Linked DNA regions of Thiocapsa rosea. The protein of the gene in region 2 interacts with the protein of the main gene of each other region in a pairwise test. Links are inferred from orthologs where the notes say so. Each region holds a gene or a part of one and is shown on either strand. Other genes may lie near its edges.

The links.
Region 1: the proteins of ftsL (region 2) and ftsB interact in binary tests that used the Escherichia coli proteins (3 or more experiments, as listed by UniProt). The link is inferred for Thiocapsa rosea from one-to-one orthologs.

Annotation. Positions count from the first base shown.
Region 1 is NZ_RBXL01000001.1:2,784,204-2,799,157, reverse strand. The notes cover bases 11,900-14,889. They hold ftsB (cell division protein FtsB), read right to left. Parts: upstream 13,554-14,889; coding sequence 13,245-13,553; downstream 11,900-13,244. Other genes in these bases: eno (phosphopyruvate hydratase), read right to left, coding at 13,615-14,889; ispD (2-C-methyl-D-erythritol 4-phosphate cytidylyltransferase), read right to left, coding at 12,538-13,248; ispF (2-C-methyl-D-erythritol 2,4-cyclodiphosphate synthase), read right to left, coding at 11,963-12,436; truD (tRNA pseudouridine(13) synthase TruD), read right to left, coding at 11,900-11,961. Also shown: BDD21_RS12435 (PstS family phosphate ABC transporter substrate-binding protein), read right to left, coding at 1-715; gloB (hydroxyacylglutathione hydrolase), read right to left, coding at 849-1,625; BDD21_RS12425 (hypothetical protein), read left to right, coding at 1,963-2,979; BDD21_RS12420 (AAA family ATPase), read left to right, coding at 3,347-4,447; BDD21_RS12415 (vWA domain-containing protein), read left to right, coding at 4,501-5,859; BDD21_RS12410 (sulfur globule family protein), read right to left, coding at 6,023-6,382; BDD21_RS12405 (protein disulfide oxidoreductase), read right to left, coding at 6,524-7,090; BDD21_RS12400 (peptidoglycan-binding protein), read right to left, coding at 7,080-9,311; BDD21_RS12395 (MgtC/SapB family protein), read right to left, coding at 9,525-10,868; more of truD, read right to left, coding at 10,912-11,899; more of eno, read right to left, coding at 14,890-14,892. UniProt on the Escherichia coli protein: Essential cell division protein. May link together the upstream cell division proteins, which are predominantly cytoplasmic, with the downstream cell division proteins, which are predominantly periplasmic.
Region 2 is NZ_RBXL01000001.1:893,622-908,547, forward strand. The notes cover bases 1,112-4,073. They hold ftsL (cell division protein FtsL), read right to left. Parts: upstream 2,757-4,073; coding sequence 2,466-2,756; downstream 1,112-2,465. Other genes in these bases: BDD21_RS04010 (peptidoglycan D,D-transpeptidase FtsI family protein), read right to left, coding at 1,112-2,479; rsmH (16S rRNA (cytosine(1402)-N(4))-methyltransferase RsmH), read right to left, coding at 2,753-3,685; mraZ (division/cell wall cluster transcriptional repressor MraZ), read right to left, coding at 3,695-4,073. Outside these bases: BDD21_RS04005 (UDP-N-acetylmuramoyl-tripeptide--D-alanyl-D-alanine ligase), read right to left, coding at 1-630; more of BDD21_RS04010, read right to left, coding at 710-1,111; more of mraZ, read right to left, coding at 4,074-4,150; rsmI (16S rRNA (cytidine(1402)-2'-O)-methyltransferase), read right to left, coding at 4,907-5,791; BDD21_RS04040 (penicillin-binding protein activator), read left to right, coding at 5,826-7,685; BDD21_RS04045 (YraN family protein), read left to right, coding at 7,682-8,080; BDD21_RS04050 (BON domain-containing protein), read left to right, coding at 8,070-8,744; BDD21_RS04055 (FAD-binding oxidoreductase), read left to right, coding at 8,722-10,149; ptsP (phosphoenolpyruvate--protein phosphotransferase), read right to left, coding at 10,176-12,437; BDD21_RS04065 (RNA pyrophosphohydrolase), read right to left, coding at 12,536-13,075; BDD21_RS04070 (histidinol-phosphatase), read left to right, coding at 13,357-14,013; BDD21_RS04075 (GNAT family N-acetyltransferase), read left to right, coding at 14,182-14,926. UniProt on the Escherichia coli protein: Essential cell division protein. May link together the upstream cell division proteins, which are predominantly cytoplasmic, with the downstream cell division proteins, which are predominantly periplasmic.

The DNA.
Region 1 (14,954 bases), 1.9 Mb from region 2 along the record:
TGGTCGTCGGGCTGGGCTCGACATCGTCCAGCTCCAGCGCCTTCAGCGCGCGTTTTTCAGAGAGAATCTGAGCCAACGTGGAGGGTCCAAGGGCACCGGGGATCCTCTCGAGGTTGTCGGCGGCATCTTGGTCGGTGACGGCGAACGCCATCCCCTTACGGGTTTCCGCGCCCGAGAGCGCCAGGTCCATGGCGGGCGACATGCTTTTGATCATGTCGCTGTCGGAGTCGCCGGTCGGACGCATCACCAGTCGAATGCGCGTGCCGTCGGGCCAATGGACGGACCTGCCGGCATAGATCTCGACCAGCTCCTGCAACGACAGGCCCGTCGTCGTGTTCGTAGAGGCGGTGGCGAAGACGAACGGCGTCCGAGCGTAGGCAATTTGCACCGCGCCCGCATTGATCTCAGTGTCGGTCAGCGCCCGGCTTGTGACGGCAATCTGGATGACGCCCGACAGCATGGCCTTGATGCCGCCGCTGCTGCCCAGGCTCGGCAGCACGGTGATCTCGGTGCCGGGATGCGCCGCTGAATAAGCCTCGCCCAGGATTCGCATTGTTGCCAACGCGCCCCCCGTACCGCCGATCTTGATCTCCTCGGCATGCGCCATGCCCGGGCCGCAGGACAGCGCCGTGACTCCGGCCAACAACACAGCGGCCGCAGCGGACTCCCGAATGCGCCGTACAATTGCATCGACGACGAGCGTGAACCGAATCACAACCGATCGCCGACGCGTCACGGCCGACGGATGATCGAGCGACGCCCGAGCCAAACCGGGCCGACTCCAGCGGTCGTCGAGTCTGCCGGGGCCGATCCCATCCAGAAGCATCTCGTACCGCACTTGGCGCGGTTTAGTCGTAGTCATCGTCTTTCCACTGGCGCAGCGCCCTGAAGACCTCTCGGGCCGAGCCGAGCGGGCGCCCCGCGGCACGCTCGGCGGCTTGGACAACCTCCGGCACCCGGGTGCGCAGGAAGGGGTTGGTCGCGAGTTCCAGCTCCAGACGCGACGGGACCGTGGGCCGATCCGTCGCCCGTCGTTTGCGGTCGGATTCCATCCGCACGCTCAGGGCCGGGCTGCCGGGCTCGACCCAGTCGGCAAACCCGAGATTCGCGAGGGTGTACTCGTGTGCGCAGTGCACCAGCGTCTCGGGTGGCAGCGCGGCGATTCGGTCCAAGGAATCCGAGAGCTGCTCGAAGGTGCCGTCGAAGACCCGTCCGCAGCCCCCCGCAAACAGCGTATCGCCGCAGAACAGGCAGCCGGCACCCAGGTAGGCGATGTGCGTCGAGGTATGACCCGGCACCTCCATGACACGGAAATCAACGCTCAGGCCCGTCGGGCGCACGACCGTCCCCTCGCCCAGCGGATCGGTCAGATCGCGGATCCTCCGGTCGACAGGGCCATAGATGCGCGCATCGGGAAAGACCGCGCGCAGCACGCTCAATCCGCCGATGTGATCACCGTGGTGGTGAGTGACCAGGATGGCGGAGAGGATGCGATTCTCGGCATGGAGGCGATCCAGAACCGGATCGGCATCCCCCGGGTCCACGACCACTGCCGTTCCCGGCTCCTCGGTCAGCAGCCAGATGTAGTTGTCCTCGAAGGCAGGGATGGGACGAATCTCGAGCATGGGCGGCTCCGGGGCGTCAATCGTCGAAAGGGCTGAGCCGAAAGACCTCCGGTGTGTCGGACATCGCGGCGCGAGACACGCGCGATCGGCGATGGTCGCGAATCGACGATCCCGGCGGTCTCGGCAACCCGGCTATGATCGCACGAACCGGGGCGGGGCGGCGTGTTGCCCCCTTCGGGCTCAGCCAAGCACCGAACAGGTGTCCGGACCGATAACCGGATATTTGTTGATGTTGTGCACGGGTGTTCGGGCGTTACAGTTGCGGTTCGGACGCGCGGCTCGATACGGATGCGGCGACGTCCCGGTCTCCCCAATCCGTTTCCGGCGAGGACTGGTTATGAGCACGCATCCTTTGACACATCACGAGATCTTCACCCTGGTCGAACCCTTTACGCGGCGCGGTCGGCATGTCGACCTCGCCGCAAGCGACCGTCTCGAGCGACGCCTTCTCTTCAAGCCGTTCGATCACGGCGAGGACACGACAGAACTCAGCGGCGTGCACGAGATCCTGCTGCTCGAAAACCCCAAACCGGACCGATTCCGGCTCACACGCACCCTACGCCATCCCGACGGCTTGGAGGCGGATCTCGTGGTCGAAGGCCCGGATCCAGGCGACCTTCTCGATCGCGTCGAGTCGATGGATCCAAGGCGTCATTTTCGCGAGAAAAGCGGATACAGAATCGCCCGAAGCTACCGTTTGGAATCCGCCGCGGGAGATGCCGTCGACGCCGCCTCTTCGACGCGCCTGCTCTTGACGCGCGGCGTGGCCCACGTCGCGGGTCTGACCCTGATGATGAAGGCGCAAACCGGGCGCGGCATGCCGGCCGAGCTGGAGCTGCACCCCGAGGACGGCGATACCATCGTCTTGCCCGAGGACATGCTGGCGGTGATCGGATGGGATTGGCGTCGTCTCAATCGCGTGAAAGCCTGTTGGAAAAGTACCCTGCGGTTACGCGGCAAGGAGCCCGACCGCAGCCGCGACGCCGAGGTGAAGCTGACCCGAACCGTCGAGCATCTGGCCGAGACGCTCCGCGAAACACCGGCACGCTATCATGAGCGACTGGTCGCGGCACGTTGGAACGTCGCCTTTCGGCGCGCGCTTCCGCTGCTGATCGGTTTGGGTCTGATCTTCGGCGCACCCGCGATCCAGTTCCTCGAGCTTTCGGATGAATCGCTGATCCGCATGCTGATCTTCCACTCCCCTCCCCTGCTCATGGTGCTCTTCTTCTCGATGAAGGAGATGCCGCGCATCGAGATCCCGCCCTTCCCGAAACCCTTGACCGCATCCGCTTGGCGAGAAGCATCGACGAACCCGACCGACGAGATGCCGACGACCTCGACGCAGGAGGCGTGAAAGGACATGAGGTTGCTCAAAGCGCAGCGTACCCAACACACCGCCGGTTTCGTGGACAGGTAGAATTCACGAAAACGACGTCCGCTTTGACGCGTCTTGAGATCACGAAAAGCCGAGCCACATGGTGTGGGTGCATGTCGTACCGGGACGCGGTTTAATCTGCGTTGAGAGCGACATGCGTCGATTTCAGCGTGCGGCCGGCTTCGGAGAAGTTCTCGACCTCGCGAAACGCGGATTAAAATTTAATATTTTTTCATACTTTAAACCGCGCCGGCCCCGACAGTTATCGGCGCCGGCGCGGTCGAGCCAATCCAACAAACTACGCATATCCTACCGGGCGCGGTTTAACCGGAGATCAGCAGTCAAGATGCTCGGCAATCCGATGAACATCCCCCCCGTCTCGATCGCCGCGGCCAAGGCCGCGCTGGTCGAGCAGTATTCCGATCCGACCTTGCGCCGACGTGCATCCATGCTGTGGGGCACGCGCGGCGTGGGCAAGTCCTCGATCGTACGCCAGGTGGCCGATCACTTCGGGGTGCCCTTGGTGGATCTGCGCCTGACCACGATCGAGCCGGTCGACATCCGCGGCGCCATCTATGCCGACGACACCCTGGCCAAGACGGTCTGGTTCCCGCCCGAGTTCCTGCCCTCGCCAGACCAACCGAACGGCATCCTCTTTCTCGACGAACTCACGGCAGCGGATCAGCGCCTGCAGATCTCGGCCTACTCGCTGATCCTCGACCGTCGGGTCGGTCACTATCGGTTGCCGGACGGTTGGCAGGTGGTCGCCGCGGGCAACGCCAGCTTCCACGGCGCGGTCTGTCACGACATGGGCACGGCCTTGGCCGATCGCATGTTCCATTTCAACGTACAGACGGTTATCGATTCCTTTCTGGCGCATGCGATGGCCATGGACTTCGCACCCGAGGTGATGGCCTATCTGAAGGTCCGCCCGGACAAGCTCGACGACACCCAGTCGCAACTGGCCAACGACCATCTGATCGGCGCCAGCCCGCGCGGTTGGGAGGACATCTCCAACGTCCTGAAATCCAAGCTCTCCGAGAACGCCAAACGGGTCTTCGTGCAGGGGCGCATCGGGGCCGCCAACGCGGCGGAGTTCTTCGGGGTGCTGCGCGAGATCCAGGCCGGCACCGACGTGGTACGCCTGCTGGCGAGCCGCCCGGGGCCGGAGACCGCCGCCCTGCTGCCCCGCACGCTCGACGGACTCTACGGCATGATCTACGGTCTGCTCGCCGCCAGTACCGACGCAGACACCATGGCGCGAGCACTCGAGATCGTCGAGCAGTTTCCGGACATCCGAAGCGAAGTCCCGCTGCCGATTCGCGAATCACAAACGCTCGCGATGGAGCTTCTCATGCAGAAGGCGTTGGAGGTCGGGTTGGAGGCGACGGTTTTGGACAGCGCGAGCTACCGGCATTACCTGGAGGAGCGGCGGAGCGAGGGATGAGGGATCAGTGGTGAGTGGTGAGTGGTGAGTGGTGAGTGGTGAGTTGAATCCTGATGAATGATCTTTATCGGCACCGCGGGACCCGGGCGATTCAGCAGATGGTGGAGTTCGCGCCGTCCACGGGCGGGTTGGCGCTGTGGGTCAAGCATAGGGACTTGCCACCCGAGATCGAGCCCGGCCCGGTCGCGACCGACGGGGATACCGTCTTTTACGGCGCCTCCTTCGAGCGGCTGTCGCTTCATGCCCAGGTCGGGCTCGTCGCGCACGAGGTGCTGCATATCGCCTTGCGACATCCTCAACGCTATCTCGACCTGCAGCATCTCTTGGGCGATGTGGATCTCGAACTCTTCAACATCTGTGCGGACGCCATCGTCAACAGCGCCTTGAGCCACCTGAGCTGGCTCGAGCTGCCGGTCTCCTCGGTGTTTCTCGACAAGCTGCTGCTTGCGACGCTCGGCATCGATGTGGGTGTCGACAAAGCCCTGCTCGAATGGGATGTCGAGCGCCTCTATCGCGCGATCGACGACCGCCGAGCATCAAACAAGGGCCGTGCCCGCAAGACCCGCAGTCGTCGCCGCGGCGGCATCGGCGACAGCCAACCCGGTGAGGAGGGTCGTGCATCGCGCAACCCGGTCGAGGACTCGACGCGCTCGGAGGCGCGCGAGGACGGCCCGATGTCCGCGCGGGTCAGGTCACTCGGTGCCGAGACCCACGCCGATCTCTTCCCGCAACCCGACGCGCAGAAGCAACCCGAGCTGGAGGCCGAGCAGGCGCGCGAGTGGAGCGAGCGCATCCTGCGTGCGCATGCCGGAGACGGTGCGCATTCCATGCTCCGCGCCCTGATCGCGGATCTGCCCAAAATACGGACGCCATGGGAGCACATCCTGCGCACCCAGCTGGCACGCGGTCTCTCGATTCAGCCCAATCTCTCCTGGTCCAGACCGGCTCGATCCTACATCGCGAATCAGGGCCGGATTGGCCCGGGGCGACGCCTGCCCTGGGAGCCCGGCATCAGCTCGGCGAAGTCAGTGCCGCGACTGGTGGTCATCGTCGACGTGTCGGGCTCGATCGAGGAGAACCTGATGGAGCGCTTCGCCGGCGAGATCGAGGCGATCACACGACGCTTGGAGGCCGCACTGGTGCTGGTGATCGGAGACTGCCGGGTGCAGCGGGTCGCGCATTTCAAGCCCGGACGATCGGATCTGCGAGACATCGAATTCAACGGCGGCGGCGGGACCGATTTCACGCCACTGCTCGAAGAGGCCGACAAGCACGGACCGGATATCGGCGTGGTCCTGACCGACCTGGATGGTCCCGCGAGATTTCGCCCGAGCTGGCCGGTGATCTGGGCCGTACCCGAATCCTACGCAACGCCGGATCAACCATTCGGCCGCAAGCTGCTCTTGAGCTGAGCCGCATCGAGCGCGAGGATTCGAGGCTCGGCTTATTTCTGACACCTTGCCGAATCGGGGTTTGCGCCGTGCATATCGCACCCGCAAAACAAAAAAGGCCAGGCTGACGCCTGGCCTTTTTCGTTCCGGCGCACCCGAGGCGCGCCGGCGATTCAAGCGGGTCTTACTTGACTTGGGGCTGAGCCGGAGCAACGGGCGCCATCGGGGCTACCGGCGCTGCGTAGGGGTAGGCATACGGGTAGCCGCCACCGTAGTAAGGGGCGCCATAGCCGTAGTAGGGGTTGTTGTAGCCGTAGCCATAGCCGCGGCCCTGACCGCGGCCATATCCACGACCACTTCCGCCGCCGCTCATGCCGAAATTGAAGTTGCCGTAGCCGTCGCCGAACATGTCGCCGAAGGTATCGCCGAGGCCGGAGCCGTAGCCCGGGCCGTACCCGCCGGCACCCGGACCCCACCAAGCGGACGCGGAAGCGGAGGCACCGAGGAGGGCGGCGATGGCAGCAGCAGTAGCAAGCTTGTTCATTCTATTCTCCGAATCGATTTATGTTGTTGGCAGCAAGCGTGAAGTCCGTATCGGCCTCCACTGGCGAGCAGTATATTAGAATAAACTAATTTAGCAAGCGCTAATTTACGATTGGATTGCGGTTTGCTGTTGATCACACGGCTAACCGGATGCGGCAGGCTCCCGTGTCATGTCGGGCAATGCCGAACCGGCGCGCCATAAACGCCAACGCAGGCCGGGCTGGGTGGCGATCCCGACGACGGCATCGCTGATCCGGCCGTAGGAATCGACCACGAAGGTGGCCGGCACACCGACCACACCCCACCGATGCGCAATCTGCCCGGTCGAGTCGGCGATGACCGGGAAGGCGTGCCCCGTCTCCGCCATGTAGCGGCGCAGCTCGTGCGGACCGCCCGATTGCATCGCGACGGTTACCACGGCGTGGTCCTCGGCGATCGCGGCGACGGCACCATCCATCAGACCGCAGACAGGGCACCAGCTGGCCCAGAAGTGCACCAGCACCGGCCGTCCGGTAAGGGCTGCGAGGTCGAACACCTGTCCATCCAGGGTGACGCCTACGAGCGGCGGCGCAGCGCCCGAGGCCAAGGGTCGCGCCTTCCACCATTGGACTGCGCCGAAGATCACCAGGATCAGCACGATGTTGATGATCCAATCGCGCACGTGTTTCGCTCGCCGAGCGGAGACGCTCGGGGTCTGATCACCGGACATGCGGCAGACCCTCGAAGAGGCCCTCGAACCGAGACTCCGAGTCGAGGTCCGCGACCCCGGCGATACGCAGGCGGTCGGCCGGACCCTGCGTTTCTCGGCGAATCCCGCAGATCGGCGGTCTGCCCGCCCAGATCTGAACCGAGCACATGGGTCCGGACAAGGGCCGGAAGATCTCGGCACCCATCGGCGGCAATCCCAGCAGACCCAGGGTCGCGGCATCCAAAGCGCCGCCGGTCTTGCGCAGACCGCTGCGCCACTGGAAGGCGTCGAGCGCGGCGACTGTTGCCGCGTCGACCTTGCCCGCGAACGGGATGGTCTTGTAGGACACATGCTTCTTCTTTTTCTTGTCGCGCCAAACGGACTTTTGGGTCGGCTGTTTCAGGAGCTCGCGCTCGGCCAGGGCCGTTTGAAGCTGCACCAGATGCGGCGCGGCCAATCGCTGCAATCCGCTCGGCAGTGTCTTGATTCGACTTAAATCTGGCGCGTCGACCAAGGACACCTGCTGGCCGCCCTGCAGCGCGGCATAGCGCGCGATGCGGCGATCGTAGATCGCGAGCGCGACACGCTCGGCCGGCATGAGGCGATCTCGATGCTCCGGATCTTCCGGCTCGGCCTTACCGACCGCTTCTCTGAAATCGCGCAACGCCTTCTGTACCGCGGGATCGCGCGTTTCTGTTCCCGACGCCGTCGCGGGCAAGAATCCGAGGTGACGCATTGCCGCGGCCGCACTCGGCGGCAGCGTCTCCATCGGCATGTCCTCGCCTCGGCCCACCAGCTCAGCCAGGAGCGCCTTGTAGTGACGGGTTTCGTCGCGATCGAGCGGCCCGGTCACCAGCGCCGCAGGCACCGTCACGCGTCGGTCCGGGCCATGGATGAAGGTCGCCGGCTCGACCGGCGACGCCGGGTCGAAGGCCCGCTCCGGCATATCGCCGCCGGCCAAATCAAAGCCGACACCGTACTTGGCCCGCACCATCGACGGCTGGCTCTCGGCCCGCACCCGCCGAGCCAGATGATCCAGGAACTCGCCCCAGGTGTAGGGCTGCGTCTGCCCTCGGCCGTCGCGGTAGAACATCCCGAGGTTGCCCGTGACCGTCGGCGAGTCGGCGGGCAGACCCCACTGCGACGACACGGCGGGCGGGGCATCGAAGGCAGAAGGCACGCCGAGCGCAGGCGCATAGGCCGCGTCCATGAGCGCCGGCCTGGACACGACGACATCGTCCGAGGGTCGGCGTGCGCGAATCATCACATCCGCACGCTGCTGCAGCGACCCGGACAACCGATCCGGCCGGCGCAGACCGAGCGGCTCGGAGCCATCACGAACCGAGCCGAGGCGCCGATCCGCGGCGGCCCACGCCGCGGGATCACGCCCGATATCCGTCTGCAGGCTCGCGATGTCGGTACCCGATGCCGCGCCGCCCGGCCAATCCTGCAGGGGCGCCGTCGGCTCTTCGACAGGCTTCACGCAGAGTGTATCGCGCGCCTCGCCACGCGCCAGCGCGAGGACCCGTCGACCCTCCCCGGCACCGAGAAAGTGAAAGAGATAATCCTCCACAGGCGTCGTCGCCCCCGAGTCGAGGCTCAGGTAGTGCTTGGCAAAGGCAAGCACCGCGAAGTTGTGACGCAGCAGCTGCAACTCCTCGTCCTTGGCATCGCGCTCTCCCTCGATAGTGTCTCGGATCAGGCGACGGACCTGCGCGTCGGAGAACGGGCCTTCCCCCAGGTCCATGGACTCGCGATCCGCCGCGGCCTCGGTCGCGTTCAGCAGCTCGGCGCCGTACTTTTTGATGATGCCATGGAAGGTTGCGGGCAGGAACTGCCACACACCGGTCGCCGAGCCCAGCCGGCCCTCGGCGATGGTGGGCCGCACGTGGTCGTTCCAGGTGTAGGCGCTTTCCATCTCTCCGGTGGCGAGCGCCTGTCCGAGATTCGCCCCGGTGCGCTCGGCGACCTCAAGCAGAACGAGCATCTGTCGCGGGGAGATATCCTGTCTTCGGTCGTAGTCGCGCCACCGGGTCTCCGACCAAGCGCGATAGGCCGCGAGCGTGAACTCATGCGCACTGCCGTCCGTGGTGTAGACGGCATCGGTCACCGAAACCGCGCTCGTCGCCTCCTCCTCGCTGAACTCAGCCGTGACCGTCCCGGCGGCTGCCGACATCGAGGTCAGCGCCCAAGCCGCGACCCCGACGAGATCGCGCATGAAGCCGAACTGACTCATCCTCATTTACGCTCGCCTCCTTTAAACCGCGTCTAGAGCAACATGCGTCATTTTCCTGTTGCGTTTGGCTTCGGAGATGTCCTCGATCTCGGTGAGACGCGGTTTAAAATTTAAAATTTTTTTCAATCACTTAAACCACGCCAACTCCAGCGCTCGTCAAGCCTGCCGGGGCCGATCCCATCCAAGAACATCGCATACCCCGCCGGGCGCGGTTTAGGTTCAAAAAAGCGTCCACCAGGCGACGGCAAGGCCGGCCAGGCCCGCAGAGACCAAGGGTAGGGTGACGCGCAGACCCAGCGCACGGCCACCGACCGAAGCCGCGATGATACCTTTGACCAGGCTGTTGACCGCCGCAGCGATGACGATGCTGGAGACCGCAATGCCCGTGGGGAGTTCATCCCGGCTCATGCGCGCGATCGCGAGCGTAATGGCATCCACATCCGCGATACCCGAGGCGGCGGCCAGCATCATGATGCCGCTCGCACCGACCCAGCTCTCGATCCCTTTCGCCGACACCATGACCAACGCCAGCAGAAGCCCGAAGCCGACCGCGGATTTCAGCTCCAGCGGGTTGTCGAGAAGCGCGTCCGCGTCCCCGCCGTCGTGCGACTGGGTGATCCAGTAGAAGGCCGCGAATCCGTAGGCGATCAGGGCCATCGTCGCGGCAGGCCAGAGCAAGAACGGCAGCAATGGCGGATGAATCAGCGTCGACACCAAAAGCATCCGGGGGAACATGGTCGCGCAGGCCACCAGGATGGCGGTGGCCAGAACGGGGGCCATCTCCACACGGGCGCGCGCCAGGCGCGAGAAATGCAGAGTCAGCGCGGTCGACGACGCAAGCCCGCCGAAGAGCCCGGTGAACAGGATCCCGCGCCGAGTCCCCACCAGCTTCATCGCGTAATAACCGACGAAGGAGATGCTTGCGATCAGCACCACCATCCACCAGGTTTCACGTGGGTTGACGGCATTCCAGGGGCCGTACCCCTGATCCGGCAACAGCGGCAACGCCACCACCGAGATGAGCAGCAGGGTAAGACCGGCCTTGAGATCCTTCTGCTCGATGGCGTGGATCCAGCGATGGATCAGCGGCTTTGACCCGAGCAGCAGGGCCGTGACCACGGCCGCCGCTGCGGCGGCGGCCGGATCGCCGAGCACCGCAAGCGCCCCGAGCAAGAAGGTCATCAGGCCGGCGACGAGGCTGGTAATGCCGATATCCTCGTCGTGCCTGTAGTCCAGGACGTGCGCAACCGTCAGGGTGCCGGCAAGCCCCAGGAAGATGAGTCCCAGCGTCAATCCGCCCGAGGGTCCGGCCACGAGGCCGGAAATCCCGCCGAGAAACCCGAGCAAGGTGTAGGTGCGAACACCCGCGACGCGTCGCCCTTCCTCGGCGCTGCGTTCCTTCCAACCGCGCTCCACACCGATCAGCAGACCGATGGCCAAAGCGACAGCCAGCCCGACGAAGACTCCGGTGTCCTCGAGCATCACGCGAGCGCGTCGGCGCGGCTCGGTTTGCTCTTCAGGGCGGCTGTCGGCCCCGAGCCGCAAGAGATCCCGCGGATGCACCCGAAATCCCGCCCCCATCGGCGCCGGGACGCCCGGATCACGATCATACCGAGCCTCCGATCTCGACGAGCTCGCGCAGAACCGTCGTCGCATAGGCGCCGGCAGGCAGGGAGAAGGCCAGCCGCAGTCCGTCCTCGACCCGTTGCGCGCTCAAATCGGCCACCGGCAGACGGAGAGAGCGGCGCTCCTGCGCCAGACCGAAGGCGGCAAGCCCGTCGCACCAGGTCGGGAAGCGCATGCCGGTTGCATCTTCGAGCTGTCGGACCGATCCACGCGAAGGCAGCTCGCCCTTGCCCCACAGGGGACCCGTCGGGTGTAGGTCCATCTCGTCGCAGCGCGCACGCGTCTGGGCATCGAGCGTCTCGGCGAGAAAATAGGAGTGGGATCCGGCGAGCTGGAGACAGTCCCCGTCGAGCGGACTGTCCCAGTCGCCGCGCCCGACCCGTTCGGCCAAGACCTCGTTGAAGATCTGCGAGCGTGCGGCGGAGAGCCAGAGGCCGGACTGATGGCGCGGGACTCGGCCGGCCGTCCCGGCGAAGAGGGCATGGGCACGCACCAGATTGGAGTGGTCATGCCCGAAGCGCTGCTCGCCGAAGTAGTTCGGGATCCCGCGCGCGCGGATCGTCGCAAGCCGTTCGTCGAGCCCGGGCACGGTCTCGCGGTTGAGCTCGCGCACCAGGATCTCAAAGCGGTTTCCGGCCAGGGCGCCCCGCTTGAGCTTGCGTCGATGCGGATGCGCTTCCAGGACCTCGATGCCCTCCTCGGCGAGGTCCGACCAATCCGGTATGCCCTCACGCGGACGCGGGATCGAGAACCACTGGAGCGTTACGGCGTGCCGGTCCTTCAGGCCGGCATAGCCCACCGTGGAGACCGACACACCGCCGATGCGCGCCAGACGACGTGCCGCCCACTCGGTATTGGCGCCGGTTTTGCGGACCCGCAGCAGGAGATGGTCGCCCTCGCCGTCCGGGGCGAACCCGAGCTGTTCCTCGACCCGGAAGTCCTCGGGTCGAGCACGCAACCGCCCGATGGCAAGTGGAGCGCCGTGCGCTCGGGGTAGCGAGTCAACCGGGATCCAGCTCGGCAGCGACACCTTAGGCGTCCGCCAACAGCACCACGGCGCTCGCCGCGATGCCCTCGCCTCGGCCCGTGAATCCCATCTGCTCGGTCGTGGTCGCCTTCACGTTCACGCGCGCGGGGTCGCAGCCCATGTCGGCGGCAAGACGGGCGCACATCTCCGGGATATGGGCCGCCAACTTGGGGCGCTGGGCGATGATGGTGAGATCGGCGTTGTGCACGCGCAGCCCGCGCTCGGCGAGGCTCTCGATCACGCGCCGCAGCAGGATGCGGCTGTCGATGCCGGCGAAGGCGGCGTCCGTGTCGGGAAAGTGCCGGCCGATGTCACCGAGTCCGGCCGCGCCGAGCAAGGCGTCGCAGAGTGCGTGGATGGCCACGTCGCCGTCGGAATGCGCGAGCAGGCCCTGATCGTGCGGGATCTCCAGACCGCCGATCACCAGCGGGCGTCCGGGGCCGAAACGATGGGCGTCGAAGCCCTGACCGATGAGCATGTTGGAAAGCCTCCAGCCTTCAGCCCCCGGCCTCCAGCCACCATCGCGCGAGCATACAGGGGGAAGGAGGCAGGAGGCAGGAGGCTCCTAAGAGTTTGGAGTTAGCCCAGCCGCCCCTGCTGTTGCAGGTAGAAGCGGGCGAGCGGGAGATCCTCGGCGCGCGTGATCTTGATGTTGTCGGCATGTCCTTCGATCAGGCGCGGGGCTTGACCGATACGCTCCATGGCCGAGGCGTCGTCGGTCACCAGATCGTTGGCGGCCAGCGCGTCGGTCAGTGCGGCCCGCAACCGGCCGAGACGAAACATCTGGGGTGTAAAGGCGTGCCAGAGCGAGGCGCGATCCACCGTGGCGCCGATGCGATCGTCCGTCTCGGCCCGTTTCATGGTGTCGCGCACCGGGATGCCGAGCAGGCCGCCGACCTCGTCCTCGATCAGGGCCTCGATCAGTCGATCGAGATCGGCCGGGCGCAGACAGGGACGCGCGGCATCATGCACCAACACCCAATCCTCGGCATGGGCCCGAGCATCGAGTGCATCGAGCGCATTCAGGACCGAATGACAGCGCTCGGCCCCGCCGTGGGCGCGGGTCACCTTCGGGTGGCCGGCATAGACGGTCGCCTCCCAGTAACGGTCGGTCGGATCCAGTGCCACGACAACGCCTTCGATCCTGACATCCGCCACGAAGAGATCCAACGCATGATCGATCACCGCTCGACCGGCGAGATCCAGATATTGCTTCGGCGTTGCACTGCCCATGCGGCGCCCGACCCCGGCTGCCGGAAGCACGGCCCACAAGGCGGGGGTGAGGCTCATCGCTTGGTCTCCGCCGGTGTGCTCTCCGGGCGTTTGCGCTCGATCACCTGAATGAAGATCTCCCCCGGTTTGATCATCCCCAGATCGCGGCGCGCACGCTCCTCCAGTGCCTCGACCCCTTCGCGCAGGTCCATCACCTCGGCCTGAAGCTCCTGATTGCGCGCGCGTAGACGGACCAGCTCCTCCTCCTGGGCCGCGATCTCGTTCTTGAGCCCGTGGACCTCGGCCAAGCTCCCCTCGCCGACCCACAGCCGAAATTGCAAGCCGGCGAGCAAGAGGATCAGCACGAGGATCAAGAGGCGCATCGCGGGTGCCTTCAGTGTCGGAAGCAGCGGACGGAGACGCCCGACCTCCGCCCGCCAAACATCAAAGCCACTTAAAGGCAGAGCGACCCGCATAGGTGGCCTCGTCGCCCAACTGGTCTTCGATCCGCATCAGCTGGTTGTATTTGGCGACCCGGTCGGAGCGCGACAGCGAGCCGGTCTTGATCTGGCCCGTGCCGGTCGCGACGACTAGATCGGCGATGGTGGTGTCCTCGGTCTCGCCCGAGCGGTGCGAGACCACGGCGGTGTAGCCGGCGGCGTGGGCCATGGCGATCGCCTCGAGGGTCTCGGTCAAGGTGCCGATCTGATTGACCTTGATCAGGATGGAGTTGGCAACGCCCTTGTCGATGCCTTCCTGCAGGATCTTGGTGTTGGTGACGAAGAGATCGTCGCCGACGATCTGGACCTTGTCCCCGAGACGCTCGGTCTGGCGCTTCCAGCCGTCCCAGTCGCCCTCGGCCAAGCCGTCCTCGATAGTGATGATGGGGTACTTATCGACCCACTCGAGCAGAAGATCGGTCATGCCGTCGGAGTCGAGCGTGCGGCCTTCGCCCTTCAGATGATACTTGCCGTCCGCGTAGAACTCGGACGCGGCCACGTCCATCCCGAGATAGATGTCCGAGCCGGCCTTGAACCCCGCCTTGTGGATCGCCTCCAGGATCGCCTCGATCGCCGCCTCGTTGGAGGGCAGGTCGGGGGCGAAACCGCCTTCGTCGCCGACACCGGTGGCTAAGCCGCGCCCGTGCAGCACGGACTTGAGCGCATGGAACACCTCGGCACCGTAGCGCACCGCCTCGCGGATACTGGGCGCGCCGACCGGCAGGATCATGAACTCCTGAAAGTCCACGCTGTTGTCCGCGTGCCCGCCACCGTTGATGATGTTCATCATGGGCACGGGCAGGCGATAGGGTCCGGCCGACAGAGACATGAAGAGCGGCAGCGCCTTCTCTTGCGCGGCGGCATGCGCGGCGGCGATCGAGACACCGAGCAGTGCGTTGGCGCCGAGGCGGGCTTTGTTGTCGGTCCCGTCGAGCGCGATCATGGCGCGATCGAGCGCCGCCTGGTCGCCGACCTCCATGCCGACGACCGCCTCGCGCAGCTCGCCTTGGATGTTGGCGACGGCGGTCAGGACGCCCTTGCCGCCGAACCGGGAGCGGTCGCCGTCGCGCAGCTCCAATGCCTCGCGCGATCCGGTCGAGGCGCCGGACGGCACGATGAAGCGGCCGATCGCGCCGTCGGCCGTGATGACATCGGCCTCGACTGTGGGGTTACCGCGGGAGTCCAGAACCTCGCGGGCGCGAACATCGACGATTTCGGACATGGCATGTCTCTCCAAAAACAAAAGCAAGAACGGCGCGGTTCTTCAGAAGAATCGCAGGAGTG
Region 2 (14,926 bases):
CCCGTCGCCCGACAAACCGCGGGCGATTTCACCTTTGGCACGGGCAACGCCGTCGACGCTGCCGAAGCCCTCCAGGTGAGCGCGGCCGGCATTGGTGATGAGGGCGACATCCGGACGGGCGATGTCGGTCATATAGCCGATCTCGCCGTGGTGATTGGCGCCCATTTCCAGGACGAGAAAGTCTTCGTCCCGAGCGCTCAACAGGGTCAAGGGCATCCCGATATCGTTGTTCAGATTGCCGCGGGTCGCGCGGACGCTGCCGACCTGATCGAGGATGGCGGCAACCATCTCCTTCACCGTGGTCTTGCCGTTGCTCCCCGTGATGGCGACGACCCGACCGGGGAAGACATCGCGCCAAGCCGCGGCGAGGGCCCCGAGCCCGGAGCGGGTGTCCTCGACGATCCACTGAGGCAGGTCCACCGGAAGCGGATGGTCGACCATCGCGGCGACGGCACCCGCGGCGCGCGCGGCAGCGACATGGTCATGCCCGTCGAAGCGCTCGCCGCGCAGGGCGACGAAGAGCTGGCCGCTGCAATCGGCACGGCTGTCGGTGCCGACCGAGACGAAGCGGCGATCTTCGCCTTCGAAACGGCCACCGGCGCGAGCAACGGCTTCGGAGAGAGACCACATCACCGGCGCCCCTCCTGCCATTCCCGCAAGGCTTCGACAACGTGGGCGCGGTCGCTGAAGCCGAGGACGCGGTCCGCCATCATGGCTTGACCTCGCGTCGCGCCAGCAGCATCGAGGGCTGCGGATCGTCCGGCGGCACGTTGAACAGACGCAGGGCGCCTTCCATGACCTTCTGGAACACAGGCGCGGCGACCAATCCGCCGTAGTAGGCCTTACCCTTCGGCTCGTCGATCATCACGGCGATCACCAGGCGCGGCGAACCCGCCGGAGCAAAGCCCGCGAAGACCGCCTGATAGAGCCCGCCGCCATAGCCGGCACGCCCTGCGGATTTTTTCGCCGTTCCTGTCTTTCCGGCGACCCGATAACCGGTGATGGCGGCACGTCTCGCGGTGCCTTGGTCGGAGACCACCGTCTCCATCATCGCCCGCACCTTGCGCGCCGTGTCGGCGCTGAGCACGCGCGTCTCCTCGGGCCCATGCGCAGGCGACGCGGGATCCTGCCTCAACAGGGAGACCGGGCGCTTGATCCCGTCGGCAGCCAACACGCCATAGGCTTGCGCCAGCTGCAGTGCCGTCACCGACAGGCCGTATCCGAAGGCCTGGGTGGCATGCTCGAAGACGCGCCAGGTTGAATGATGTCGCAGCACGCCCCGGCTCTCGCCCGGGACACCGACAGCGGTCGCATGGCCGAAGCCGAGCTGATCGTAAAGACCCCAAAGATCGCCGTAGCTCATCATCTGGGCGATCTTCACGACGCCGACGTTGCTCGATTTGGTGATGACGCCGGTCGCATCGAGGTTGCCGTAGTTGCGCACGTCCTTCACGGTGTTGCGTCCGACCGCCATCGATCCGCCCCGTGTCGCGATCGTCGTGGTCGGCTTGATCAAACCCCGCTCCAGTGCGGCGGCCACGACGAACGGCTTGATCGTCGAGCCCGGCTCCATGACGTCGGTTACGGCACGGTTGCGGCGACGCTCGCTGCTGCCGCCGCGCGCGGCGTTCGGGTTGTAGCCCGGCTGGTTGACCATCGCGAGGATCTCGCCGGTCTCGACATCCAAGGCCACCAGCGTTCCGCCGACCGCCTTGTGCTCGGCAACGGCGGCCTTGAGCTCGCGGTAGGCAAGAAACTGCAGGCGTCGGTCGAGGCTGAGCGCGAGATCCGCGCCCTGTCGCGGCGCACGGACCTGCTCGATCTCCTGCACGATCTGCTGTCGACCGTCGCGAATGACGCGACGCAGACCGGGCTCCGACTTCAGCCAAGAGTCGTACGTGAGCTCGATACCCTCCTGGCCCTTGTCGTCGATGTCGGTAAACCCGAGGACGTGCCCGAAGACCTCGACACCCGGATAGAAGCGACGGTACTCGGTCTCGAAGTCCACGCCGCCGAGATTGTGATCGGCGATGACCTGTCGCACCGCGCGCGCTTCCTCGAAGCTGACGCGCCGCTTGAGATAGAGAAACCCGCGTTGGGAGGTGGCGTCGAGGCGCTCCTGCAGCGCCTTCGGATCAAGCCCCAACGCAACGGCCAACGGCGGGATCGCATCGCGTCGCTCCACCAGCTTGCGCGGCTCGCCCCAAACGGTTTCCACCGGCGTGCTCACCGCCAGCGGCTCGCCGTTGCGGTCGGTGATCATGCCGCGACGCGCGGCAATCTCGCCGACGCGCAGATAACGGCGCTCGCCTTCGCTGCGCAGATAATCGGTCTCGACGACTTGCCGATAGAAGACCGCCACCGAGAGGATGACGAAGGCGCTCGACAGGACACCGACCAACAGGCGGCGACGCAACGCGAGATTCGGCCTGGCTCGCCGCCGCTCCGGACGTCGGGCACGGCGGTTACGGGTAGGCACGGCCGACCTCCTCGATCATCAAGACATCCTCGAACCTTGGATTGAACATGCCCAACTGGGCCCTGGCTTTACGCTCGACCCGAACGTGCGTCGAGAGGGCAGCCTCCTCGAGACGGAGCCGATTCCACTCCACGTCGACGGCGTCGCGCTGGGCGCGCAGCTCCTGCAATTGACCGAAATGGATCCGCGTCTGGTACTTGGTGTACACCACGGCGACCGCCGAGAGGGTCACGGCCAAGGCCAACCCGATCAGAATCCAGAGCGGTCGCGCACTCATGAGAGGCGCTCCGCGACACGCATGATGGCGCTGCGTGCACGTGGATTGGACGCGACCTCGTCGGGCGAAGGACGCACCGGCTTGCCGAGGATGCGCAAGCGCCCGAGCGATTCCTCCGCGGTGACCGGAAGACCTTTGGGCAGGACGGGACCGCGCGACTGCGTGCGCATGAAACGCTTGACGATACGGTCCTCCAGGGAATGAAAACTGATGACGACCAGCCGTCCGGCATGTGCCAAAAGGTCGCAGGATTGGCGCAGGCAATCCTGAATCTCATCGAGTTCGTCGTTGATCCGGATGCGCAGGGCCTGGAAGGTCCGAGTTGCCGGGTGCTTGCCGGGCTCGCGTGTCGGCACCGACCGCGCAACCAAGGCCGCGAGCTGGGTCGTCGTCGTCAAGGGGCTCTCGCTGCGCTGCGCAACGATATTGCGCGCGATGCGTTTGGCGAAACGCTCCTCGCCGAAGTCGAACAGGACCTTGACGATCTCGGCTTCGGAGGCATGGGCCAGCCATTGCGCCCCCGACTCGCCGCGGGTGGGGTCCATCCTCAGATCCAACGGACCCTCGGACGAAAAACTGAAGCCGCGCTCCGCCGTGTCGAGCTGAGGCGAGGACACCCCGAAATCCAACAGCAAACCGCAGAGGTTGCCCTGGACGCCGATGTGCGCGAGCAGCTCGGTGATCGAGCCGAACCGACCGGCCACCATCGTGAAGCGCCCGTCGATACGCGCAAGCGCGTGCCCCGCGGAGACCGCCTCGGGATCGCGATCGATCGCGATCAGTCGACCCGCCCCGCCGAGGCGCGCCAAAACGGCACGACTGTGCCCGCCACGCCCGAAGGTGCCGTCGACATAGATGCCGTTCGGATCGACGACCAAGGCGTGCACACTCTCCTCCAGCAAAACCGGCAGATGTTGTTGTTCAATCAAAGGGATACTCTAAAGCGTCAAGGAACCGAGCCCGGCCGCCGTCGCCAACTCTCCGATACCCGCATCGCTGAGGGCCGCTTCGTTGCGCGCGTTCCATGCGGGCTCGTCCCAGAGCTCGAATTTCGAGCCCTGACCGACGAAGGCGACACGTTTATCAAGCGAGGCGAAATCACGCAGGTACTGCGGCAGCAGGATTCGGCCCTGGGCGTCCATCTCGACCTCCTGTGCGTTGCCGATATAGAGGCGCTGGATCGCACGGGCCGTGTTGTCGAACGCGGGAAGCGCGGCGAGCTTTGCCTCGATCAGCTCCCACTCGGGCTCGGGGTACAGCAAGAGACAGCGATCGCGATCGACGGTAACGACGAGCTGAGAGTTGCACGACGACTGCAGCCGCTCGCGGTATTTTGCAGGAACCGCAAGACGCCCTTTGACGTCGAGGTTGACGATAAAGACCCCCCGAAACACGGCAGCCCCCTGTGGTGACTTGCGCCAGGCGACTCCTTCCCCAACTCCCCACTTTCCCCCACTTGAGCTTCATCTTAGAGCTGCCCAACGGGATCGTCAAGGTAATGCATACCTTTAATTCTTGACAGACAGCAACTTAGATGCGACGCCCCGAGTACAGCATAACCTCGCGGAAAACATTTGTTTTCATGCGACTAAAGGATAAAGCTGAAGGGGTTTACAGGAGAGAATCAAACAACGGGGACGCGCCAGCCCGGCTGCCGTCGGTCGGATCCGCGGCAGGGTCCCCGTGACGGGTCGAGGGAAGGATCTGGGAGCCGGCCTATAAGCCGGGTTCTGTCGAGGACAGCCATTCATCTGGGACGTACGTCACCGTACGCCTCGAGCGACCTACCCGGGAGCACGCGCGGGCCGCGCGCTGCAGCACAGGGCTGCATGCCCCCCTATTTGGTCTTGCTCCGGGTGGGGTTTACCCTGCCGCTGCTGTTGCCACCAGCGCGGTGCGCTCTTACCGCACCATTTCACCCTTACCTCTCGTCATGTAGACGGGATCGGCGGTATCTTTTCTGTGGCACTTTCCGTGGACTTGCGCCCCCCAGGCGTTACCTGGCACCCTGCCCTACGGAGCCCGGACTTTCCTCCCTCGCCACGAAGTGCGAGCGCGGCTGTCCGGCCGACTCCCAGCCGCCAAGTATAGCGCCAACCGGGGCTTCCGGTCTCGGTCGATATCGCGAACGCGTGCCGCACCGTCACGCCTCACATCTGCGTGTCCGTCGCGGCGACATCCCGGGCAGCTTGACCCAAATCCAACTCGAGGCCCAATCGGTAGAGCGCATTCTTCTTGATGCCGGTCAGGCGCGCCGCGATCGCCACGGCCTGAGCCAGCGGCAAGGTCTCGCCGAGGATGCGCAGGACCCGCTCCGCCTCCGCGCGATCCGGATCTGTCGTATCGGCGTTTCCCTCGACCAGCACGACCAGCTCGCCGAGGCGCTGCTCGGCGTCGCCCTCGACGCGCTGCGCCAACTCCGACGCGGTGCCGACGAGGAAGGTCTCGAAGTGCTTGGTCAGCTCGCGCGCGAGGACCAGACGCCGTGTCTCGCCCAAGGCTTCACCGAGATCATGCAGGGTGGCGAGGATCCGTTTGCCGCTCTCGTAGAGGATCAGCGTACCCCGCTCCCCCTTGAGCTCGCCGAGCCAGGCCAGGCGATGCGATCGGGTGCGCGGGGGAAATCCGACGAACAGGAAGCGATCGCTCGGTAAACCCGCCGCCGAGAGTGCACAGATGGCGGCATTCGCGCCCGGCACCGGGACAACGCTCATACCACGCTCGCGCGCCGCAGCCACGAGGCTGAAGCCGGGATCGCTGATCAGCGGCGTACCCGCATCGGAGACGAGCGCGACGCTCCGGCCGGTCTCGATCTCGGCGAGGAGCCGAGGCGCAACGCTGGCCTCGTTGTGGTCGTGATAGGCCACCAGCTTGGACGAGATGCCGAAATGGGTCAGCAACCGAAGCGTCTGACGGGTATCCTCCGCCGCGATCAAATCGACCTCGCTCAACACCTTACGTGCCCGATCGGTCATGTCCCCGAGATTGCCGATCGGCGTGGCGACCACGTATAGTACCCCCGCTGACTGCTGCACCTTAGCCTCCCAACGTCTCGAACCGGAACGGATCATGCCCAAGAATCGCGTTGACCACCGTCCCCTGTCCACTCCGATCACAGTCATCGCTCTACTCGCTGCCGTTTCACTCGTTGCCCTTTCACTGGCCGGATGCGCGATCGATCCGGTCCGGGACGAGGCGCGCCTGCTGGCGCCGGTCGCAGGAGAGCCGCTGAAACAAGCCGATGCACTCGCCGCCCAAGGACAGGCGGACGCGGCGGCCAAGGCCTATCTGGACATCGCAAAGGGAGCAACGCCGCCCGCACGCGAGCAACTCCAGTTGAAGGCGGCTCGCGCCTTTCTTTCCGCGGGCGACACCCGGCAAGCACAGCAGACCATCGGCGAGGTCTCGCGCCCGGCACTCACGATCGGGCAACGCGAGCAGCTCCTGCTGATCGAGGCGGATCTCGCGCTCTTGGACGGACGCCCCAAGGATGCGATCGCGCGACTCCAGGCCATGCAGGTCCAAACCTTGCCGAGGGATTTGAGGATTCAACGGCTCGGCACGCTCGCCGCCGCCCAGCGTCTCGCCAACGACCCCGTCGCCTCGGCCGAGTCGCTGATCGCGCTCGATCGGCTGCTCGACAACGAGGACGCGCGTCTACTGAATCAAGTCTCGCTGATCACGACCTTGAGCGCACTGAGCAGCGAAGAACTGCGCAAACTCGCGCGCAGCGGAAGCGGAACACTGAGAGGCTGGGCGGAGATCGCACTCCTGGCGCACGACGCGGGCGCGGATCCTGCGACGTTCCAGACCCGCTATCGTCAAGAGCACGCCAAACGACTCGGCCATCCCGCCCATCCGAGGCTGGCCGAGGCGTATGTCAAGTTCCTGTCCGGGGGATACGCCTCGGGCGACAGCGTGACGGTCATGCTCCCGCGCGGGGGACGCTTCGCCGGCGCGGCCACATCGGTGAAGGAGGGCATCGAGGCCGCCAGCCGAGCAGACAGCAGCGGCAACCGACCGGCACTGGATTTCATCGACAGCGGCCAGACCGCGCGCGCGCGCGCCATTCACGCGCAGGCCGTCGGAGCCGGCGCGGACTATGTCATCGGCCCGCTCGAAAAGGAATCCGTGGACAGCCTCGCGGCCGGCCCCGCACTCGCGGTGCCGACGCTGGCCCTGAACCAGACGACCCGCGACAGCCAGCCCGCAGCGAATCTCTTTCAGTTCTCGCTCTCGCCCGAGAACGAGGCGGCGGAGGTCGCCAACAAGGCCGCCGCGATGGGTCTGAAGCGCGCTGCGGTGCTGTATCCCGAGGGGCCTTGGGGAGCGCGTCTGGCCAGTGCATTCCGCAACCAATGGCGCCGACTGGGCGGAACGCTGGAGGCTGAAGCCGTCTACAGCCCGACGGCGCGAAGCTTCGAGAAGACGGTGACCAGCCTGCTCGGCGACTCGCAGGCGGATGTCGTCTTCCTGGTCGCGACCAACGAGCTCGCGCACAAGCTGTATCCGCAGATCCGGCTGAGCAGATCGTCGGTGACGGTGATGTCTACCTCGCACGTTTACTCCGGCGTCTTCGATCCGGCCCGCGACCGGGTGCTGGCGGGGCTGTATTTCGTCGATATCCCTTGGATGCTGAACAATCGCGCAGAGGGTGCCCTGTCGCGGCGACGCCTGAGCGGATCCTCCTTCGAGGTCGCCAATCCGTTGGCCCGTCTGTACGCGATGGGGATCGACGCCTACCGAATCGCTCCGCGACTGCCCGCGCTGGCTAAAAGCCCGGGCGCCTTTTATCCGGGACAGACCGGCGGTCTCTCGGTCGACGCGCTGGGCCGCATCCAGCGCCAGCTCGCGCTCGGACGTTTCGGCGAGACGGGCGTGCTCGAGGCCGGGGAGTCATCCGACACGCCGGCCTCGGAGAACCCTTGAGCGGCGACCCCCGTCGCGCGTCCTCGGGGACAACCGGCAAAGCAGCCGGAACCCGGGGTGTCGGCGACGCCAAGGAGCGGCTCGCCGAGGACTATCTGAAACGCCGGCATCTGCAACCCATCGCACGCAATCACCGCTGCCGCTTCGGGGAGATCGACCTGGTGATGCGCGACGGCGAAGCGCTGGTCTTCGTGGAGGTTCGATACCGACGCTCGGAGCGCTTCGGAACGCCCGCCGAGACGGTCGACCGACGCAAGCAACAGCGTTTGACGGCGGCCGCGAGCCATTATCTTCAAGCTCACCCGACCATGTTACCCTGTCGATTCGACGTGGTCGCGATCAGTAGCGAAGACCGAATCGAATGGATCAAAAATGCCTTTACCGTTGAATCATAAACCGCTCTTCGGCCTCCTCACGCGCACGCAGCTCGGTCAAGCCGGCGCGGTCGCGCGGTCGATGACGCAACCGCGACGCTCCGCAGCGGCCCTGCTGCTGCTCGGCGCGACGCTCCTCTCAGGGTGCGCGCCGATGCTTATCGGGGCGGCTGCCGTCGGTACCGCCGCGACGGTTCACGACAGACGCCCCGCCAGCGTGATCTTCGACGATCAGCAGATCGAGCTGGAGGCGATGACCGCCTTGCTGCGCAACAGCGGTGTCAGGGACCGCTCGCAGATCTCGGCGACCAGCTACAACCGCACCCTTCTGCTCACCGGCAACGCCGACACGACCGAGGTGGGCCAAGAGGCCGCAGCGCTGGTGAGCCGCATCGGCAAGGTGCAACGGGTCGTCGACGAGGTCAGAGTCGGCCCACGGCTCGACATGAGACGTCAGGCCGAAGACACCTTCATTACCGGCCGCGTCAACACCGACCTGATCGGCGTGCGGCTGCCCGGATTCGACCCGACCCGGGTCAAGGTGGTCACGAACGACGGTGAGGTCTTTCTGATGGGTCTGGTCAGCCCCGCGGAAGCCGAAGCCGCGGCGGAAAAGGCCAGTTACGTCCCGGGCGTCAAACGTGTGGTGAAGCTCTTCGAGTATGTCGACGATACCAACACCTGAGCTGTCGCCGGGGTTTCTGAAGAGTCTTGCACGGATCGCCGGGGTCGGGCACCTGCTCACGGATCCGGCCGATTGCTGGCCCTATGGATACGACAACAGCAGACTCCACGCACTGCCCCGAGGGGTCGTGTTCGCCGCCGACGAGGCGCAGATCATGGCCCTGGTCGTGCTCTGCCGCGACGCCGGCATTCCGCTCGTCGCACGTGGGCGCGGGACCGGCACCACCGGGGCGACGGTTCCGGACCACGGCGGCATCGTGCTCTCCTTCGAGCGCATGGATACCATCCTGCGCATCGCACCGGAGGATCGCCTGGCCGTCGTGCAGCCCGGGGTGCTCAACGAGCAGCTTCAACAGGCCGTCGGCGCCTTCGGTTTCTTCTGGCCGCCGGATCCCACCAGTGCGGCGAGCTGCACCGTCGGCGGGAATCTCGCCTACAACTCGGCGGGGCCGAGGGCGGTCAAGTACGGGACACCGCGCGAAAACACGCTTGGACTGACGGCGATCAGCGGTCGCGGCGAGCGACTGCGCACGGGCGTCCTCACGACCAAAGGCGTGGTCGGCTACGACCTGACACGTCTCATCATCGGCTCGGAGGGCACGCTTGCCCTGATTACCGAAGCGACGCTGAAGCTCACCCCGCGGCCCGAGGCCAAGCGCACGCTGCGCGCGGCCTATGCGGATATCCACGCGGCCGCGGCTGCCGTCTCTGCGATCATGGCGCAGCCCGTAATCCCCTGTGCCTTGGAGATCATGGACGCCGCGGCAATCCGCGCCGTCCGGCGCCATGCGGGGCTCGACCTGCCCGAGGGCGTCGGCGCCCTGTTGATGATCGAGGTCGACGGACCCGCCGCCTGTATCGATCAGTCCGTCGCCGCGGTCGCCGCAGCCGCCCACCATGCCGGCCTGATCGAGCTGCGTTGCGCCGAGTCGGCCGCGGAGGTCGCCGCGCTCTGGAAGACCCGCAAGGCACTTTCCCCGGCCTTGCGCCATATCGCGCCGAAAAAGATCAACGAGGACATTGTCGTCCCGGTCTCGCGCATGGGCGAACTCATCGAGGGCCTCGAGCGGCTCTCGCATGAGAGCGGCGTGCAGATCGTGAACTTCGGTCATGCGGGCAACGGCAACATCCATGTGAATCTTTTGATCGACCCGGACGACCCGGCGGCGGTGGAGAGCGCACATGCGTGCCTGGACGCGATGTTCTCGCTCGTACTGCAGCTCGGCGGCACGCTCTCGGGCGAGCACGGGATCGGGATCGCCAAGCGCGACTTCGTCGACCGCGAGATCGAGGCACCCGTGCTCGCACTCATGCGCGACATCAAGCGCCAATTCGATCCGGCCGGGATCCTCAATCCCGGGAAGGGCTTTCCGGAGACCGCCGAGCCCACTGCAACCAATCGCTGAACCGAAACCCAGTATCCCGGCACCGGCTACTTACCCGGACGCACCAAGCCCCCGAGCCCGACCGCTTCGAGCGCATCCAGGAGCAGGCGCCGCACGGACGCCGCATCCTCGCATTGCAACGCCACCTTGAGCACCTCGCGGGCGCGTGCCCGACTGATGCTGCGGATGACGCGCTTCACGCGCAGCAGGCTTCCGGCCCCCATACTCAGACTATGCACACCCATCCCGAGCAGGAGGAAGGTCGCGAGCGGATCCCCGGCCATCTCCCCGCAAACGCTCACCTCGCGACCATGCACGCGCGCACCTGCGAGGATCTGCAGCAGCGCACGCAAGACCGCCGGATGAAACTCGTCGTAAAGCTTCGCGACGTGGGCGTTGTTGCGATCGACCGCGAGTAGGTACTGGGTGAGGTCGTTGGTCCCGACGGAAAGAAAATCGACCCGTCGCGCAAGCGCTTCACACTGGTAGACGGCGGCCGGGACCTCGATCATCACGCCGATCGGCGGCAGTTTGACCTGATAGCCCTCTTCGAGCAGCTCCTCGTTGGCACGATGGATGAGCAGCAGTGCCTCGTCGACCTCGCCGACCGTGCTGATCATGGGCAGGAGGATCTGCAGATTATCCAACCCGATGGACGCACGCAGGATGGCGCGAACCTGGGTCAAGAAGATCTCGGGCTGGTCTAGCGTGATCCGGATGCCGCGCCAGCCCAAGAAGGGATTGGCCTCGTGCATCGGAAAATAGGGCAACGGCTTGTCCCCGCCGATATCCAAGGTCCGGATCGTCACGGGTCGCGGAGCAAACAGCTCGAGCACCCGCCGATAGTTCGACATCTGCGCCGCCTCGCCCGGAAAGGTATCGCGCACGATGAAAGGCAGCTCGGTGCGGTAGAGTCCGACACCCGCGGATTCCTCGATGCCGAGCGGACGCGCCTCGGAGACCAGACCCGTGTTCAGATAAAGGGGCACCAGATAGCCGTCGGTGGTCTCGGCCGGGAGATGGCGCAACGCCTGCAGCTCGTTGGTCAGGGCCGCGTCGTCTTCGGCGAGACGCTGATACTCGGCGCGCACGGCCGGACCGGGTGCGACGTAGACCCGCCCGCGATAACCGTCCACCACCAGCTCGCGTCCCTCCACACGCCCGACCGGCAGGTCGGCGACGGCCATCGCCGCCGGCACACCCATCCCGCGGGCCAGGATGCCGACATGCGAGGAGCCCGAGCCGGTGGTCGAGACGATCCCGGCGAGCATCTCGCGCGGGACGTCGGCGATCTGCATCGCGCTGATCTCGTCGCCGACCAGGATGGTGTTGGGGACGTACTGAATCGGCGCCGCGGCCAACTTCTGCAGATGGGTCAGGATGCAGCGACCGAGATCACGCACGTCCGAGGCGCGTTCGCGCAGATAGGCATCGTCCATGTCGTCGAACACCTTGGCGTGCTCGGCGATCGTCTCGCGCAGCGCCCCGGGCGCCCAATTGCCCGCGCGGATGCGCGAGAGTGTCCCGTCGATCAGGGTGTCGCTCTCGAGCATCAGACGCCAGGCGTCGAATAGGGCCATGTCTTCGGCACTGAGATGCGCCTGGGTCCGAGCCGCGAAGCGATCCAGGTCCTCGGCCACATGCTCCACGGCACCGAGAAAATCCTTGGCCTCGTTGTCCGCATTCTCCGCGCGCCGATCCGGAACGGCGTTGAGATCGGCCGGTGGATAAACCACCACGGCGGTCCCGATGCCGATGCCGGGCGAGGCGGGCAAGCCGGGCAGAAAGCGCTGCGGGATCCCGTCATCCTGCAGACGCGCCAGCTCGCCGTTGGTGCGTGCGAAGGTGATGGCGCCGGCGAGCTGGGACGCCAGAGTGACGACGAAGGTCACCTCGTCGTCGCCGAAATGGCGCTTTTCGCGTTGTCGCAGGACCAGCACGCCCAAGACCTTGCGATTCTGGATGATCGGCGCACCGAGGAATCCGTGATAGTGCTCTTCGCCGGTATCCGTGATGCGCTGGTAGCGCGGATGGCTGACCGCGTCGTCGAGGTTGATCGGCTCGGCGCGCTCGCTGACCAAACCGATCAGCCCCCGCCCAAGCTCCAACCGCACCCGACCGACCGCCCTGGCGCGCAGCCCGTCGGTGGCATGCAGGACATGCCGACGGTTGTCGAAGTCGTTGAGATAGACCGAGCAGACGTCGGCCCCGACGGCGTGTTTGACCCGCTGAACGATGATGGTGAGCGCGCGCTCGAGGTCGGGTGCGTTGTTGACCTCCTGCACGATGCGGCGCAGCGATTCGAGCATCGGCAAGCGCTGGCCCGGAGCCGCCGAGGATCCGACGACCGACGCGCCGCTTTCGAGCCCCACCGACCCTCGCTCGAGGTGATCCGCGGCGAGACCTGTCATCGTCCGCGCTGGTGCATCAAGCCGACCACCCGGGACTGGTTGTCCTCGCGGGCGGGCGGACCCTCGGGGTAGAGGCTCGGGGCGAGCTCTTCGAGCGCCTGCATGTAGACACGCCGCTTGAAGTAGACCACTTCATGCAGCGGCTGCCAGTAGCGGACCCAGCGCCAGGCATCGAACTCGGGCTTGTCGGTCTTGTCCAGACAGAAGGCGTCCTCGCCGCAATCCACACGCAACATGAACCAGACCTGCTTCTGACCGATGCAGGTTGGACCGCAATGCCGACGAATATAGCGCTTGGGGAGATGATATCTGAGCCAACCGCGGGTGCATCCGAGAATGGTGACCTGCCTGGACTGAAGTCCGACCTCCTCCTCGAGCTCGCGATACATGGCCTGCTCGGGCGTCTCGTCGGAATGGATCCCGCCCTGCGGAAACTGCCAGGCATTCTGTCCGACGCGACGACCCCAAAATAGTCGCCGGTCCCGATTGCTCAGGATAATGCCGACGTTGGGTCTGAAACCGTCGTGATCGATCAAGGAACCGAGTCCGTGAGGCCATGATGCCTCATTCTTCCACATCCGGCGCATGACCGGCAAGCAGACACCTAATATAAGCGATTGCCATTCAATGGCTTTCGCATGCCCTCTGAAACCGCCTCGCGCCCCATGACGGGCCATCGGGCGAAGTCGCCCGCCCCGGCTTGAAACCCCGGCATGATTCCGCGACCATCCTGTGAAGCGAGACAACACACCGGCGCACGAGCAGGACGCCGATGCACCTCGCACCGCACGACATCAACCGAAGAAGGATGAAGGACATGGCGCTGGCGATCTTCGATCTGGACAACACCCTCTTGGCAGGCGACTCCGATTATCTCTGGGGTCGCTTCCTCGCCGCCGAGGGGATCGTCGATGCAGATCACTACGAGCGCGAAAACGAGCGCTTCTATCGCGAGTACAAGGACGGGACCCTGGATATCGCGGAGTTCCTACGGTTCTCCCTGCGCCCGCTGCGCGATCACCCGCGCACGCATCTCGAGGCGCTGCGCGAGCGCTTTGTCGCCGAGCTGATCGCGCCCATCATGCTCCCGGCCGCCAAAGACCTCGTCGAGTCGCACCGCGAGGCCGGAGACACCCTCATGATCATCACGGCGACCAATGCCTTCGTCACGGCCCCGATCGCGCAGCGCTTCGGAATTGCGCATCTGATCGCGACGCTGCCGGCGGAGGAGAACGGGCGTTTCACCGGCGAGCCTGCCGGCCAACCGGCGTTCCGGGAGGGCAAGGTCGAGCGTCTGCAGACCTGGCTGGGCGAGCATCGGGAGACCCTCGGCGGGAGCAGCTTCTACAGCGACTCGCACAACGACCTCCCCCTCCTTGAACGCGTCGATCGGCCGGTCGCGGTCGACCCCGATCCGCAACTGCGCGCAACGGCCCTGTCGCGCGGGTGGCCCGTCATCTCGTTGAGGCCCTGAACCCCGGGGAGCAACGTCGCTTGCTCGCATCCCGGCTCGCATCCCGGCTCGCATCTCGGCGCCCCTCACGTCGACGTTCACAGCGGCGTCACGCAGCCCACATACGCCCGCAACACTCCGAATCTATGATGGCCCTCCACGCAATGGTTCTTTTTCCGAGGGCATGCAATGGTTGCGACTGCGTCTGCGTTGACCGCCAAGCGCGGGGAACGCCTGTTTGTCGAGCTCGCCGCGTCCGAGCCGGAGATCCGCGAGGCACAAGCCCTCAGGTATCGGGTGTTCGGCGAGGAGTTGGGCGCAAAGCTGAAGACGGGCCCGAACGGACTGGACGTGGACGATTTCGATGCCTACTGCCAGCACCTCTTGGTTCGCGACACGCGCAGCGGCGAGGTCGTCGGCTGTACCCGGATCCTGACCGACCGCAACGCCGCGCGCATCGGTCGGTTCTATTCCGAGAGCGAATTCGACTTGGGGGCGATCCCCCGCCTTAAGGGCCGTCTCCTGGAGGTCGGCCGGACCTGCATCTCGGCGGAGTTTCGGCAAGGCACGGCGATCGCCGTGCTCTGGTCCGGGCTGGCCGGGTTCATCCAGCTCCACGGCTTCGACTATCTGTTTGGCTGCGCCAGCATGCCGCTCGGCGAAGACGACCTCCAGGCCGCAGCCATCATGAACCGCTTGCGCCGACACGCCATGGTTTCGCCCGAGCTGCGCGTGGTCCCGCGGGTGCCGCTGCGCACCGCACAGGTGCCCGACGATGTCCTGGATGCACCCCTGCCGGCCTTGCTGCGCACTTACGTGAGACTCGGCGCAAAGGTCTGCGGAGAGCCCTGCCGCGATCCCGATTTCGGCGTGGCGGATGTGCTCATGCTGCTGGATGTGGACGCGCTGAATCCGACCTATTCGCGGCACTTTT